Regions from separate parts of the Streptomyces spororaveus genome, predicted to be linked through region 1. Evidence: predicted binding sites of a transcription regulator. Region 1 holds the regulator's gene; each other region holds the start of a gene.
The links. Region 1 encodes HrcA, which represses chaperone genes, less so after heat shock. Its sites were predicted from a motif close to TTNGCACTCNGNNNNNCNGAGTGCNAA; they were not measured.
Positions count from the first base shown of each region.

Region 1 (4,878 bases):
CCGTACCCGCCACCTCGACCACCAGGTCGGGGTCCGCCGCCACCTCCGGCACGGCCTTGGGGCGCTTCCACTGCGGGGTCAGGTCGGGGGAGTACTCGCGCATCCGGCCGACAGTAGGAGAGCCGCGCGCGTCACGCCTCCGACACGCCGAAACGGGCCGCCAGTGTGGCGCGTTGCGCACGGACGAAGTCCGCGCCGACCACCGCTCCGTGACCCGGCACGTACAGTGCGTCGTCCCCGCCCAGCGACAGCAGCCGGTCCAGGGCCGCGGGCCACCGCGCGGGCGTGGCGTCCGGGCCCGCCATGGGCTCACCCGACTCCTCGACCAGGTCCCCGCAGAAGACCACCTCGCGTTCGCCCGGGACGAAGACGGCCAGGTCGTGCCCGCTGTGCCCGGGCCCCACATTGGCCAGCAGCACCTGTACGCCGCCCAGTTCCAGCGTCCACTCGCCCGACACCTCGTGCCGGGGCAGCACCAGCTGGTTCACCGCCTCCGCCGCCTCGGCCTCCGCGAGCCCGTGCTTCACGGCGTCCTCGCGCAGCTCCTCGCGTTCCGCCGACAGCAGTGCGGCGAGCCCGACCGCCCCGAACACCTCGGCCCCGGCGAAGGCCGCCCCGCCGAGCACGTGATCGAAATGACCGTGCGTGAATGCGATATGGGTCACGCGCCGACCCGTCAGCCGCTCCGCCTCGGCCCGGACCTCGGCGCCCTCGCGCAGACACGAACCGGGGTCGATCAGAAGGACCGAATCCTCGCCCACCACCAGCCCCACGGTGCAGTCCCACACCGGCAGGCGCCGCCGGCCGGCCCGTCCCGTCAGCCGTTCCCAGCCCGACCCTTCCCAACGCACGTCCATACGGCGACGCTACCCTGGCGGGCCTCCCTTGCCAGGGGCTTACCGCCCGGCCGTACACTGAGCGGGGGCTCTCTGGCACTCGAACGATCAGAGTGCCAGACCACGTGCCAGAACACGGCAGACACGGCAGAACACGGCAACGGACCACAGCTGGAGGTGTGCGCGATGCTCAGCGAACGCAGACTCGAAGTGCTGCGCGCCATCGTCCAGGACTACGTCGGGACGGAGGAGCCGGTCGGCTCCAAGGCGCTCACGGAGCGGCACCGGCTCGGCGTCTCGCCCGCCACCGTGCGCAACGACATGGCCGTGCTGGAGGAGGAGGGCTACATCGCCCAGCCCCACACCAGTGCCGGCCGGATCCCCACCGACAAGGGCTACCGCCTCTTCGTCGACAAGCTGGCGGGGGTCAAACCGCTGTCGTCGCCCGAGCGCCGGGCCATCCAGAACTTCCTCGACGGCGCCGTGGACCTCGACGACGTCGTCGGCCGTACGGTGCGGCTGCTCGCGCAGCTCACCCGGCAGGTCGCCGTCGTCCAGTACCCGAGCCTGACCCGCTCGACCGTCCGGCACGTGGAGCTGCTCTCGCTCGCTCCCGCGCGCCTGATGCTCGTACTGATCACGGACACCGGACGGGTCGAGCAGCGGCTCATCGACTGCCCGAGCCCCTTCGGCGAGACGTCCCTCGCCGATCTGCGGGCCCGGCTCAACAGCCGGGTCGTCGGGCGGCGCTTCACCGATGTGCCGCCGCTCGTCCAGGACCTCCCCGAATCCTTCGAGGCCGAGGACCGCGGCACGGTCTCCACGGTGCTCGCGACACTCCTCGAAACCCTGGTCGAGGAAGCCGAAGAGCGGCTGATGATCGGCGGCACCGCCAATCTCACCCGCTTCGGACACGATTTTCCCCTGACGATCAGGCCGGTGCTCGAAGCGCTGGAGGAGCAGGTCGTGCTCCTCAAGCTGCTGGGCGAGGCCAACGAGTCGGGAATGGCCGTACGGATCGGGCATGAGAACGCCTACGAGGGACTGAACTCCACGTCGGTCGTCTCGGTCGGTTACGGTTTGGGCGGCGAAGCAGTCGCCAAACTCGGCGTGGTCGGACCGACCCGCATGGACTACCCCGGAACGATGGGAGCGGTACGCGCAGTGGCACGTTACGTCGGACAGATCCTGGCGGAGTCGTAAGTGGCCACGGACTACTACGCCGTTCTCGGCGTGCGCCGCGACGCATCGCAGGACGAGATCAAGAAGGCCTTCCGGCGCCTCGCGCGTGAACTCCACCCGGATGTGAATCCGGACCCGAAGACGCAGGAGCGCTTCAAGGAGATCAACGCGGCCTACGAGGTGCTCTCGGACCCGCAGAAGAAGCAGGTCTACGACCTCGGCGGCGACCCGCTGTCCTCCTCGGGCGGCGGTGGCGGAGCGGGCGGCTTCGGAGCGGGCGGCTTCGGCAACTTCTCCGACATCATGGACGCCTTCTTCGGCCAGGCCTCGCAGCGCGGCCCGCGCTCGCGGACCCGGCGCGGCCAGGACGCGATGATCCGTCTCGACCTGGAGCTGGACGAGGCGGCCTTCGGGACCACCAAGGACATCCAGGTCGACACGGCCGTCGTCTGCAACACCTGCTCCGGTGAGGGCGCCGCTCCCGGCACCTCGGCGCAGACGTGTGACATGTGCCGCGGCCGCGGTGAGGTCTCGCAGGTCACCCGGTCCTTCCTGGGCCAGGTCATGACCTCGCGCCCCTGCCCGCAGTGCCAGGGCTTCGGCACCGTGGTCCCGACCCCGTGCCACGAGTGCGCGGGCGACGGCCGGGTCCGCTCCCGCCGCAGCCTCACGGTCAAGATCCCGGCGGGTGTCGAGAACGGCACCCGGATCCAGCTCGCGGGCGAGGGCGAGGTCGGCCCCGGCGGCGGCCCCGCCGGCGACCTGTACGTGGAGATCCACGAGCTGGCGCACCCGACCTTCCAGCGGCGCGGGGACGACTTGCACTGCACGGTCACCATCCCGATGACGGCGGCCGCGCTGGGCACCAAGTGCCCGCTGGAGACGCTGGACGGGCTGGAGGAGATCGACATCCGGCCCGGCACCGGGTCCGGCCAGGCGATCCCGCTGCACGGCCGGGGCGTCACCCACCTGCGCGGTGGCGGACGCGGCGACCTGATCGTGCACGTCGAGGTCACCACCCCGGGCAAGCTGGACGCCCAGCAGGAGGACCTGCTCCGCCAGCTGGCGAAGCTGCGCGGCGAGGAGCGGCCGATGGGCCAGTTCGCGCCGGGTCAGCAGGGTCTGTTCAGCCGGCTGAAGGACGCGTTCAACGGCCGCTGACCGACCCGTACGCACTGTCACGAGCCCGGCCCGGGGATTCCCCGGGCCGGGCTCGTCGCATGGTCCGGCGGCGGCCCGCAGGCCGGTCGGGAAGCGGACTATGCCAGGCGAATGCGATGATTCGGCCCCCCGCGCGGGACGTGGCACGATGCAGTCCATGTCCTCCGCGCCGAACGGTCTCTCCCCGTACCCGATCGTGCAGGCTCCCATGGCGGGCGGCGCCTCCTGTCCCGCCCTCGCCGCCGCCGTGTGCGAGGCGGGCGGGCTGGGCTTCCTGGCCGGCGGCTACAAGACCGCCGACGGGATGTACCAGGAGATCAAGCAGGTGCGCGCGCTGACCCGGCGCCGTTTCGGCGTCAACCTCTTCATGCCGCAGACCGGTTACGTCGATCCGGCCGCCGTGGAGGCCTACCGGGGGCAGCTGGCCGGCGAGGCGAGCTGGTACGCGATCTCGCTGGCCGAGGAGGACATCATCGGCACCAGCGACGACGGCTACGACGCCAAACTCGCCATCCTCCTCGAAGACCCGGTCCCGGTGGTCTCGTTCACCTTCGGCTGTCCCGCCTTCGCGGCCCTCGCCGCTCTGCGCAAGGCCGGTACGTACACCGTCGTCACGGTGACCTCCGCCGAGGAGGCCCGCAGCGCCCAGCACGCGGGCGCCGACGCGGTCTGCGTGCAGGGCACCGAGGCCGGCGGTCACCAGGGCACCCACCGGGACGACCCGCAGATCGACGGCACGGCGGCCGTGGGCCTGCTCGCGCTGGTCGCGCAGGTACGGGAGGCCGTGGCGCTCCCGATCATCGCGGCGGGCGGCGTCATGCGGGGCGCGCAGATCGCGGCCCTGCTGGCGGCCGGCGCGGAGTCGGCGCAGCTCGGGACGGCCTTCCTGGCCTGCCCGGAGTCCGGCGCGGACCCGGTGCACAAGAAGGCGCTGACGGACCCGCTGTTCGTCCGCACCGAGCTGACCCGGGCCTTCTCCGGGCGGCCGGCGCGCGGGCTGGTGAACCGCTTCATGCGCGAGCACGGGCCGTACGCCCCGGCCGCGTACCCGCAGGTCCACCACCTGACCTCGGGGCTGCGCAAAGCCGCCGCCGCGGCCGGGGACCCGCAGGGCATGGCCCTGTGGGCGGGCCAGGGGCACCGGCTGGCGCGGCCGCTGCCGGCGGGGGAACTGGTGGAGGTGCTGGCGGCCGAACTGGCCGAGGCACAGAGCACGTTGAAGGCAATGCAGATGAGGAGTGCGTCATGACCGCCCCGGTGTTCGTGGTGGAAGAGGTCCCCGCGGGACCGGAGTTCGTCCTGGACGGCGCGGAGGGCCGGCACGCCGTCTCCGTGAAACGGCTGAACCCGGGTGAGGACGTGGTCCTCACGGACGGGCGCGGCCACTGGTCGGAGGGCGTGGTCAAGGCCGCCGAGGGCAAGGACCGGCTGGTCGTCATGGACCTGAACGCCATCGAGGAGGAGCCGGAGCCGGAGGTCCGGATCACGGTGGTCCAGGCCCTTCCCAAGGGGGACCGGGGCGAGCTGGCCGTCGAGACGATGACCGAGACCGGCGTGGACGCGATCGTGCCCTGGCAGGCCTCGCGCTGCATCACGCAGTGGCGCGGCGACCGCGGGGCCAAGTCCCTGGCCAAGTGGCGGGCCACGGCCCGGGAGGCGGGCAAGCAGTCCCGCCGGGTGCGCTTCCCGGAGGTGGCCG
Region 1 covers NZ_BNED01000005.1:5,707,409-5,712,286, forward strand. Annotated here, with positions in the region: gene Sspor_RS28140 (DUF3097 domain-containing protein) at 1-103, opposite strand, end outside; gene Sspor_RS28145 (MBL fold metallo-hydrolase) at 132-857, opposite strand; gene hrcA (heat-inducible transcriptional repressor HrcA) at 1,023-2,039, shown strand; gene dnaJ (molecular chaperone DnaJ) at 2,040-3,179, shown strand; gene Sspor_RS28160 (nitronate monooxygenase) at 3,337-4,428, shown strand; gene Sspor_RS28165 (16S rRNA (uracil(1498)-N(3))-methyltransferase) at 4,425-4,878, shown strand, end outside.

Region 2 (4,878 bases), 2.1 Mb from region 1:
GCCACGCACACGATGATCGGCCAGGACCGCGAAGCCCGGAACCACTACGTGGACATGGTGGAGTTCGCGTCGTACGAGGAGGCCATGAAGAACTCCCAACTCCCCGAGACCGACCGGATGTTCCAGCAGATGGTGGCCCTCTGCGAAGGAATGCCGAAGTTCATGAACCTCGACGTGGTCCGCGACGAACACCTCAACAAGCAGCTCGCCCACCGGGTGTTCCAGGAAGCCGCCATGGAAGGGAACATGAGCGTCCTCGACGAGTGCTTCGCTTCGAACTACATCGACCACGACGTCAGCAAGGAGGAGTCCACCGTCATCGGACGCGACGCCATGCGCTCGGACATGGAGACCTGGCGCGCGGCCTTCGACATGACCTTCGAGCCGACGGCCCAGCTGGCCGAGGGCGATCTGGTCACCACGGTGTGGAACTGGCGCGGCACCCACAACAAGGGTCCGTTCATGGGGGTCGCACCGACCGGGAAGACGTACGAGATGTCGGGGAGCACCACCTTCCGCTGCCTGGGCGGCGAGATCGTCGAGGGCTGGTGGCACTACAACCCCGGAGCCCTGCAACGGCAGATGGGCGGAACGGGCACCCCCTACGGAACCTGAGGCGTCCGGACCACGGGGAGTACCGCACCGACGGGGAGCCGGCGGTGAGCGTCCGGGAAGCCGGCGGTGAGCCGTCCGGAGAGCCTACGGGGAAGGCCCCGTCCCGCGGCTGCGGGACGGGGCCTTCTCGGCGTGGTGCGTGCGATCAGTGGCTGTGGCCGTGACCGCCGTGGCCGTGACCGGCGTCGCCCTCGTCCTCCGCCGGCTTCTCGACGACCAGGGTCTCGGTCGTGAGCAGCAGGGAGGCGATGGAGGCGGCGTTCTCCAGCGCGGAACGGGTGACCTTCACCGGGTCGATGACGCCGGCCTTGACCAGGTCGCCGTACTCGCCGGTGGCGGCGTTGAAGCCCTGGCCCTTGTCGAGCTCGGCGACCTTCGAGGTGATGACGTAGCCCTCGAGGCCGGCGTTCTCGGCGATCCAGCGCAGCGGCTCGACGGCGGCGCGGCGCACGACCGCGACACCGGTGGCCTCGTCGCCGGCCAGGCCGAGGTTGCCCTCGAGGACCTTGACGGCGTGGACGAGCGCGGAGCCACCGCCGGAGACGATGCCCTCCTCGACCGCGGCGCGGGTCGCCGAGATGGCGTCCTCGAGACGGTGCTTCTTCTCCTTGAGCTCCACCTCGGTGGCGGCGCCGACCTTGATGACGCAGACGCCACCGGCGAGCTTCGCCAGGCGCTCCTGCAGCTTCTCGCGGTCCCAGTCCGAGTCGGTCGACTCGATCTCGGCCTTGATCTGGTTGACGCGGCCGAGGACCGCTTCGTGGCTGCCGCCACCATCGACGATGGTGGTGTCGTCCTTGGAGATGGTCACGCGGCGGGCGGAGCCCAGTACGTCCAGACCGGCCTGGTCGAGCTTGAGGCCGACCTCTTCGGCGATGACGGTGGCACCGGTGAGGGTGGCCATGTCCTGGAGCATCGCCTTGCGACGGTCGCCGAAGCCGGGGGCCTTGACGGCGACCGCGTTGAAGGTGCCGCGGATCTTGTTGACGACGAGGGTGGAGAGCGCCTCGCCCTCGACGTCCTCGGCGATGATCAGCAGCGGCTTGGAGGCGCCGGCCTGGATGACCTTCTCCAGCAGCGGCAGCAGGTCCTGGATCGAGGAGATCTTGCCCTGGTTGATCAGGATGTACGGGTCGTCGAGGACGGCCTCCATACGCTCCTGGTCGGAGACCATGTACGGCGAGAGGTAGCCCTTGTCGAAGGCCATGCCCTCGGTGAACTCCAGCTCCAGGCCGAAGGTGTTGGACTCCTCGACGGTGATGACACCGTCCTTGCCGACCTTGTCCATCGCCTCGGCGATGAGCTCGCCGACCTGCTGGTCCTGCGCGGAGAGCGCGGCCACGGCGGCGATGTCGGACTTGTCCTCGATCGGACGGGCGGTCGCGAGGAGCTCCTCGGACACGGCCTTGACCGCGGCGTCGATGCCCTTCTTCAGGGCGGCCGGGGAGGCACCCGCGGCGACGTTGCGCAGACCCTCGCGGACCAGCGCCTGGGCCAGCACGGTGGCGGTGGTGGTGCCGTCACCCGCGATGTCGTTGGTCTTGGTCGCCACCTCCTTCACGAGCTGCGCGCCCAGGTTCTCGTACGGGTCGTCCAGCTCGACCTCGCGGGCGATGGTGACACCGTCGTTGGTGATGGTGGGGGCGCCGAACTTCTTGTCGATGACGACGTTGCGGCCCTTGGGGCCGATCGTCACCTTGACCGTGTCGGCAAGCTTGTTGACGCCGCGCTCGAGGGCGCGACGGGCGTCCTCGTCGAACTTCAGGATCTTCGCCATGGGAGCGGTTCAGCCCTCTCGAAAACTCGGGTTTAACGAGCTGCGCCCCTCGCCGCCCGGCAATCAGCGGGGTGACCAGGGGCGCAACTCAAAGCAGTACTGATGAAGAGAATTACTTCTCGACGATCGCGAGCACGTCGCGAGCCGAGAGGACGAGGTACTCCTCGCCGCTGTACTTCACTTCGGTGCCGCCGTACTTGCTGTAGAGCACGATGTCGCCGACGGTGACGTCCAGCGGGAGACGCTGGCCGTCCTCGAAGCGACCCGGGCCCACCGCGAGGACGACGCCCTCCTGGGGCTTCTCCTTCGCGGTGTCCGGGATGACCAGGCCGGAGGCCGTGGTCTGCTCGGCGTCGAGCGGCTGGACCACAATGCGGTCCTCAAGCGGCTTGATGGCAACCTTGGAGCTGGCGGTCGTCACGATCCGACCTCCCCCTTCGGAGATCCGGGGTTAACTGTCTGAGGTGGCGACCAGGTCGATCCGTCGTCGCGGGTGCCGGATCTGCCTGTCGCTGTGTTGGCACTCACCAGGGGTGAGTGCCAGGTGCGAGACTATTCCGGCGATTAGCACTCGGTCAAGCGGAGTGCCAATTCCCGCCGATCGCGCGTTGCGCGGACCGATACCGGAACGCCGCCCTCCGGGGGCTCGCGGACGCGCCGGCCCGCCGCTCTCCACCGCATGGCGCCGCACGGCACCGCATGACCAGGCGAAACGCGGAGCCGGCGGCCCCGTCGGCCGACGGGGCCCCTTTGACCCCTCGGGCCGTCGGACCCGATTGGCCGTTGAGCCATTGGGGCGTTGAGCCCGTTGACCGCCCATGCCGTCGGCCGTCCCGGCCGTACGACCGGGCCGCCTGCCGGAAAACCGCACACACGTCCGTTCGGGATCACTACTGTCCGCGCTATGACCAGGACGAACTCCGGCGTGCGGTGGATCCACACCATCCCGATCGCCATCGGCATCATCTGCGGGATCCTCATGTGGCACATGGCGGTGCCGCGGCTGATCACCCAACTGACGGGAGTGGACGGCACCTTCCTCGCGGAGCGCTGCACCTGGGGCGACCTCGACTCCGACGGGGAGCGGACCATGACGTGCGCGGGGGACTTCACCGCCACCGACGGATCGCTCGCCCTCCCCGGGATCGAGATCGACGGAGTGTTCGACGAATGGCCGGAGGAGCCGGTGAGCGCCCGCGTCAGCGGGCCGTCGGCCGACCACGCCGTGCAGATGGAGTTCGGCGCCTCGCTCGCGGCCATAGGCATGGGGCTGACCGCCTTCGCGTTCCCGGCCTGGGCGCTGACCGCGGCCACCCGCGACGCCCTCGACCGCCGCAGGCGGCGCCGGAACAGCCCGCCGCAGAGCATCGGCCACGACGCCGATTCGTGGGGCCCCCTCCCGTCCGCGTGACCCACCGGGGCGCCCGTCCTGCGGGAAGCGCACTCACCGCACCACACGCACGGCACTTCCCGTCGAACGCTCCGGAAGGAACCATGGGGAGGGCATCAACGTCGTAGATGATATGAAGATAAAGCGCCTCATTGCCGAACAGATCGGACCGAAAGCTTCCGTCGACCCCGGCGCACGGGGCGCCACGTCCTCGCCCTCACCCTGGCCCTCACCTTCACCCGCGCCCTCCCTGTCCGCCCCCAAGGAGGGTGGCGGCATCCCGTGCGTGGACTGAAACCCCTGACGTCGGCGGTCGCCCGCCGCCGCACCGAGGCGCTGCTCCTGGTCTTCGTCATCGCCATCGCCGTTTTCGGCCACGCCGCCGCGGGCCTCGCCATGAACGGCGAGCTGCCGCCCAAATTCGTCGACTTCACCGTCAGCATGACCTTGCTGTCCCTGGTGGGACACCTGGGCGTGCGCCGCTTCGCGGCCTACGCGGACCCGCTGGTCTTCCCGCTCGCCATGCTGCTGACCGGCCTCGGGCTGGTCCTGCTGCACCGCCTCGACCAGGGCTACATCGAGCGCTGGAACTCGGACGCGAACGCCCCCGGCCAGCTGATGTGGACGGTGGTCGGGGTCGCCGCCTGCCTGCTGGTGCTGGCGCTGCTGCGCGACCACCGGCTGCTCCAGCGGTTCATCTACATCACCATGGCCGTCGCGCTGGTGCTGCTGATCGCGCCCGCCTTCTTCGGCGCGGACACCTACGGCGCGAAGCGCTGGATCAAACTCTTCGGCCTCTCGCTCCAGCCGGGTGAGTTCGTGAAGATCATGATCGCGATCTTCTTCGCCGGGTACCTGGTCATCCACCGGGACTCGCTGGCCCTGACGGGCCGCAGGTTCCTGGGCATGCGACTGCCTCCGATGCGCCAGCTCGGCCCGATCGTGACGGTGTGGATCGTCTCGATGCTGGTCCTGGTCTTCGAACGCGACCTCGGCACCTCGCTGATCTTCTTCGGGGTGTTCGTGGTGATGCTGTACGTCGCCACCGAACGCACCAGCTGGATCGTCTGCGGCCTGCTCATGGCCTCGGCGGGCG
Region 2 covers NZ_BNED01000005.1:3,608,933-3,613,810, forward strand. Annotated here, with positions in the region: gene Sspor_RS18375 (ester cyclase) at 1-615, shown strand, start outside; gene groL (chaperonin GroEL) at 761-2,392, opposite strand; gene groES (co-chaperone GroES) at 2,505-2,813, opposite strand; gene Sspor_RS18390 (hypothetical protein) at 3,297-3,803, shown strand; gene Sspor_RS18395 (FtsW/RodA/SpoVE family cell cycle protein) at 4,065-4,878, shown strand, end outside.
Region 2: a site for HrcA is predicted at 2,957-2,983, ahead of groES (co-chaperone GroES). Genes of this name have one in related genera too.

Region 3 (4,878 bases), 910 kb from region 1:
GGCTCGCCCGGCAGCCGCGCCTGGGCATACGCCTCGGCGGGATCGGAGGTGCGGTGGACGGGGTACGCGACGGAATGGCCCATGCCCGTACCGTCACACGCCCCCACCCACCCGGGCCAGCGCTTTTACCCCCCGGTCGGCGGAGAGCGCTCCGCGGGCCGGGCACGTGTCTCCCCCCGCCGCTAGCCTGGAACGAGGCTCACGCCCAGTGCACGGCACGCCACGCGGAGGACACGGTGACGATCATGATCGAACGGGCCACACCGATAGAGCAGGCGGCACCGCCGACGTTCGAGACGCTCCTGCGCACGGTCGCGGAGATGGACACGCCAGACGGCTTCAAGGCCGAGCTCATCCGGGGGAAGATCATCGTGTCGCCGTTCTCGTCGCTGCGCTATCTGCGCAGCATGCGTGCCCTTCGTGAGCAGCTCAAGGTCCATGCTCCCGAAGGCCACGTCGCCGAGACCTCCCCGTTCCTCTTCCGGTTCCCTGCCGCAGAGCGGGCCTACGGCCCCGACCTGTTCGTCGCGGACGAGGCCGCCTTCGAGGACGATGGCCGTCACGCGGACAGTGCGGCCCTGTCCTTGGTCGCCGAGTTCACGTCCACATCCACGAAGGACGTGGACTGGAACGAGAAGCTGGAGGTGTACGGCCAGGTGGTCCCCGTGTACCTGGTGGCCGATATGCAGGCGAAAGAGATCACCTGCTTCTCCGAACCCTCACCACACGGCTACCGCTCCCGCAAGACGGTGTCCTTCGGCGAGGAGCTGCACGTCCCCGAACCCTTCGACTGCATCATCGACACCACCGGCTTCTAGCCCGGGAACGCCCGAGGGCGGCACCCCCGTGGGGGTGCCGCCCTCGTTCGAGAACAGCCGATCTACCGGTGGCCGGAGCCAGGGGTGGATCAGAAGTCCATGTCACCACCCGGCATGCCGCCGCCCGCGGGGGCACCGGCCTTCTCGGGCTTGTCGGCGATGACGGCCTCGGTGGTGAGGAACAGCGCGGCGATCGACGCGGCGTTCTGCAGCGCGGAGCGCGTGACCTTCGCCGGGTCGATGATGCCCTCGGCGATCATGTCGACGTACTCGCCGGTCGCGGCGTTCAGGCCGTGACCGATCGGAAGGTTGCGCACCTTCTCGACGACGACGCCGCCCTCGAGACCACCGTTGACGGCGATCTGCTTGAGCGGGGCCTCCAGCGCGAGCTTCACGGCGTTGGCGCCGGTCGCCTCGTCACCCTCGAGCTCCAGCTTCTCGAAGACCGCGGAGGCCTGCAGCAGGGCCACGCCACCACCGGCGACGATGCCCTCCTCGACGGCCGCCTTCGCGTTGCGAACGGCGTCCTCGATGCGGTGCTTGCGCTCCTTGAGCTCGACCTCGGTCGCGGCACCGGCCTTGATGACGGCCACGCCGCCGGCCAGCTTCGCGAGGCGCTCCTGGAGCTTCTCGCGGTCGTAGTCCGAGTCGGAGTTCTCGATCTCTGCGCGGATCTGGTTCACGCGACCGGCGACCTGGTCGCTCTCGCCGGCACCGTCGACGATGGTGGTCTCGTCCTTGGTGATGACGACCTTGCGGGCGCGGCCGAGCAGGTCGAGACCGGCGTTCTCCAGCTTGAGGCCGACCTCCTCGGAGATGACCGTGCCGCCCGTGAGGATGGCGATGTCACCGAGCATGGCCTTGCGGCGGTCGCCGAAGCCCGGGGCCTTGACGGCGACGGACTTGAAGGTGCCGCGGATCTTGTTGACGACGAGGGTGGAGAGCGCCTCGCCCTCGACGTCCTCGGCGATGATCAGCAGCGGCTTGCCGGACTGCATGACCTTCTCCAGGAGCGGCAGCAGGTCCTTGACCGAGCCGATCTTGGAGTTGACGATCAGGATGTACGGGTCGTCGAGGGACGACTCCATGCGCTCCATGTCGGTGGCGAAGTACGCCGAGATGTAGCCCTTGTCGAAGCGCATACCCTCGGTGAGCTCCAGCTCCAGACCGAAGGTCTGGGACTCCTCGACGGTGATGACGCCTTCCTTGCCGACCTTGTCCATGGCCTCGGCGATGAGCTCGCCGATCTGGGTGTCGGCGGCGGAGATGGAGGCCGTCGAAGCGATCTGCTCCTTGGTCTCGACATCCTTGGCCTGCGCCAGCAGGGCGGCGGAGACGGCCTCGACGGCCTTCTCGATACCGCGCTTGAGGGCCATCGGGTTCGCACCCGCGGCCACGTTGCGCAGACCCTCGCGGACGAGCGCCTGGGCGAGAACGGTGGCGGTGGTCGTACCGTCGCCGGCGACGTCGTCCGTCTTCTTGGCGACTTCCTTGACCAGCTCGGCGCCGATCTTCTCGTACGGGTCCTCGAGCTCGATCTCCTTGGCGATGGAGACACCATCGTTGGTGATCGTGGGGGCGCCCCACTTCTTCTCAAGGACGACGTTGCGACCCTTGGGGCCAAGGGTGACCTTGACGGCGTCGGCGAGCTGGTTCATCCCACGCTCGAGGCCGCGGCGGGCCTCCTCGTCGAACGCAATGATCTTGGCCATCTGAAGTGGTCCTCCCGGACAGCGGTGGATTACTCCGGACCGCGCCCGCGCCCGCGACGGACGGCCTGCGTGCCCGGCGGTTCCTTCCCACCGGACCCTGCGGGCCTCACCGACCCGGTCCTCGTTTCAGTAGCACTCTCACATGGAGAGTGCTAACGCCAATGATTAGCACTCGCCCCCCGAGAGTGCAAGCGGCTTCGGGGAACGCCCCGCCACTACCGGGCGTACGCACGAGGGGCCCCCATCCCGTGTCCAGGATGTGGGCCCCTCGTGGTGTTCCAGGTCTTCGACGAAGACTGATGCGTCGGCGGTCGATCGCGCCAGGACTAGCCGAGTGCGAGCTTGACCATGTCCGCCTGCGGACCCTTCTGGCCCTGCGAGATCTCGAACTCGACCCGCTGACCCTCTTCAAGGGTGCGGTACCCGTCCATCTGGATGGCGCTGTAGTGGACGAACACATCCGCACCACCGTCGACCGCGATGAAGCCGTAGCCCTTCTCCGCGTTGAACCACTTGACGGTGCCCTGAGCCATGCCTAACTCCCCTATTACTGGCCCTTGCGCAGGAACGCACTTCACGATCCCGGGTCAGAACTTGCGTCGGAACGCGTCGACCGAGGCTGAATGTATCTGCGCGGATGCTGTCTGCAACAGGTCAATCCGATGAGAATTCTGGACACCGAGAAACATTGAAATAGAGTGAAAATTTGCCATACTCCCGGGCAAGTCGGGCCTGACATATCTCGCCAAAGCCCCATACCGCACTCGCATGTTGGCCCGATGTCGACCCTTGCGCGGCCCGTTCATATGCAGGGGGCAAGAACAGCGGAGGGGACTTCCCCAACCCTACCGTGCCCAATCAAGCAGAATTGCCCCCTCCGCTTTTAGCGGAGGGGGCAATTTCGGTTTTCGCGTGTCAGCAGCCGCCGGCGACGGCCGGAATGATCGAGACACCGGCGCCGTCCGGCGTCGCCGCCTGCAGCCCGCCCTCGAAACGCACGTCGTCGTCGTTCACGTAGACGTTCACGAAGCGGCGCAGCTTGCCCTGGTCGTCCAGGACGCGCGCGGCGATGCCCGGGTGGTTCTTCTCCAGGGACTCGATGACCTCGGCGAGGGTCGCGCCCTCGGCCGGGACCTCGGCGACGCCGCCGGTGTAGGTGCGCAGGATGGTGGGGATGCGGACGTTGACGCTCATGGCGCTACTGCCTTTCCGGTAGGGCGGAGGAGAAGGGGTCAGGCCAGGCCGGCGGCGCGGAACGCGTCCAGGCTCGGGCGGATGGTGGCGGTCTGCCCGCTGTCAGCGGCCACCGCCTCCAGGGTCTTGAGGCCGTCACCGGTGTTGAGGACGACGGTGGTCAGCGTCGGGTCGAGCTGCCCGTTGTCGATGAGCTTCTTCGTCACGCCGACGGTCACGCCGCCCGCGGTCTCGGCGAAGATGCCCTCGGTCTGCGCGAGGATCTTGATGGCCTCGACGACCTGCTCGTCGGTGACGTCCTCGACGAAACCGCCGGTGCGGCGGGCGATGTCCAGGACGTACGGGCCGTCCGCCGGGTTGCCGATGGCCAGCGACTTGGCGATGGTGTTCGGCTTCTGCGGGCGGACCACGTCGTGACCGGCCTTGAAGGCGGTCGACACCGGGGAGCAGCCCTCGGCCTGGGCCCCGAAGATCTTGTAGGGCTTGTCCTCGACGAGGCCGAGCTTGATGAGCTCCTGCAGACCCTTGTCGATCTTCGTCAGCTGCGAGCCGGACGCGATCGGGATGACGATCTGGTCGGGCAGCTGCCAGCCGAGCTGCTCGCAGATCTCGTACGCGAGCGTCTTGGAGCCCTCGCCGTAGTACGGGCGCAGGTTGACGTTGACGAAGCCCCAGCCCTCGCCCAGCGGGTCGCCGATGAGCTCGGAGCAGAAGCGGTTGACGTCGTCGTAGTTGCCCTCGATGCCGACGAGTTCGCCGCCGTACACACCGGCCATGACGACCTTGCCCTGCTCCAGGTCGTGCGGGATGAACACGCAGGAGCGGAAGCCGGCCCGGGCGGCCGCGGCGCCGACGGCGCCGGCCAGGTTGCCGGTCGAGGAGCAGGACAGGGTGGTGAAGCCGAAGGCGCGGGCGGCCTCGACGGCGATGGCCACGACGCGGTCCTTGAAGGAGTGCGTCGGGTTGCCGGAGTCGTCCTTGACGTAGAGCTTGCCGGTGATGCCCAGCTCCTTGGCCAGGTTGGCCGCGTCCACGAGCTTGGTGAAGCCGGGGTTCAGGCTGGGCTTCGACGCCACGTCGGCCGGGACGGGCAGGAGCGGCGCGTAGCGCCAGATGTTGTTCGGGCCGGCCTCGATCGCGGCGCGCAGGGCCTC
Region 3 covers NZ_BNED01000005.1:4,794,202-4,799,079, reverse strand. Annotated here, with positions in the region: gene Sspor_RS24100 (Uma2 family endonuclease) at 246-818, shown strand; gene groL (chaperonin GroEL) at 908-2,530, opposite strand; gene Sspor_RS24090 (cold-shock protein) at 2,857-3,063, opposite strand; gene Sspor_RS24085 (MoaD/ThiS family protein) at 3,446-3,724, opposite strand; gene thrC (threonine synthase) at 3,763-4,878, opposite strand, start outside.
Region 3: a site for HrcA is predicted at 2,660-2,686, ahead of groL (chaperonin GroEL). Genes of this name have one in related genera too.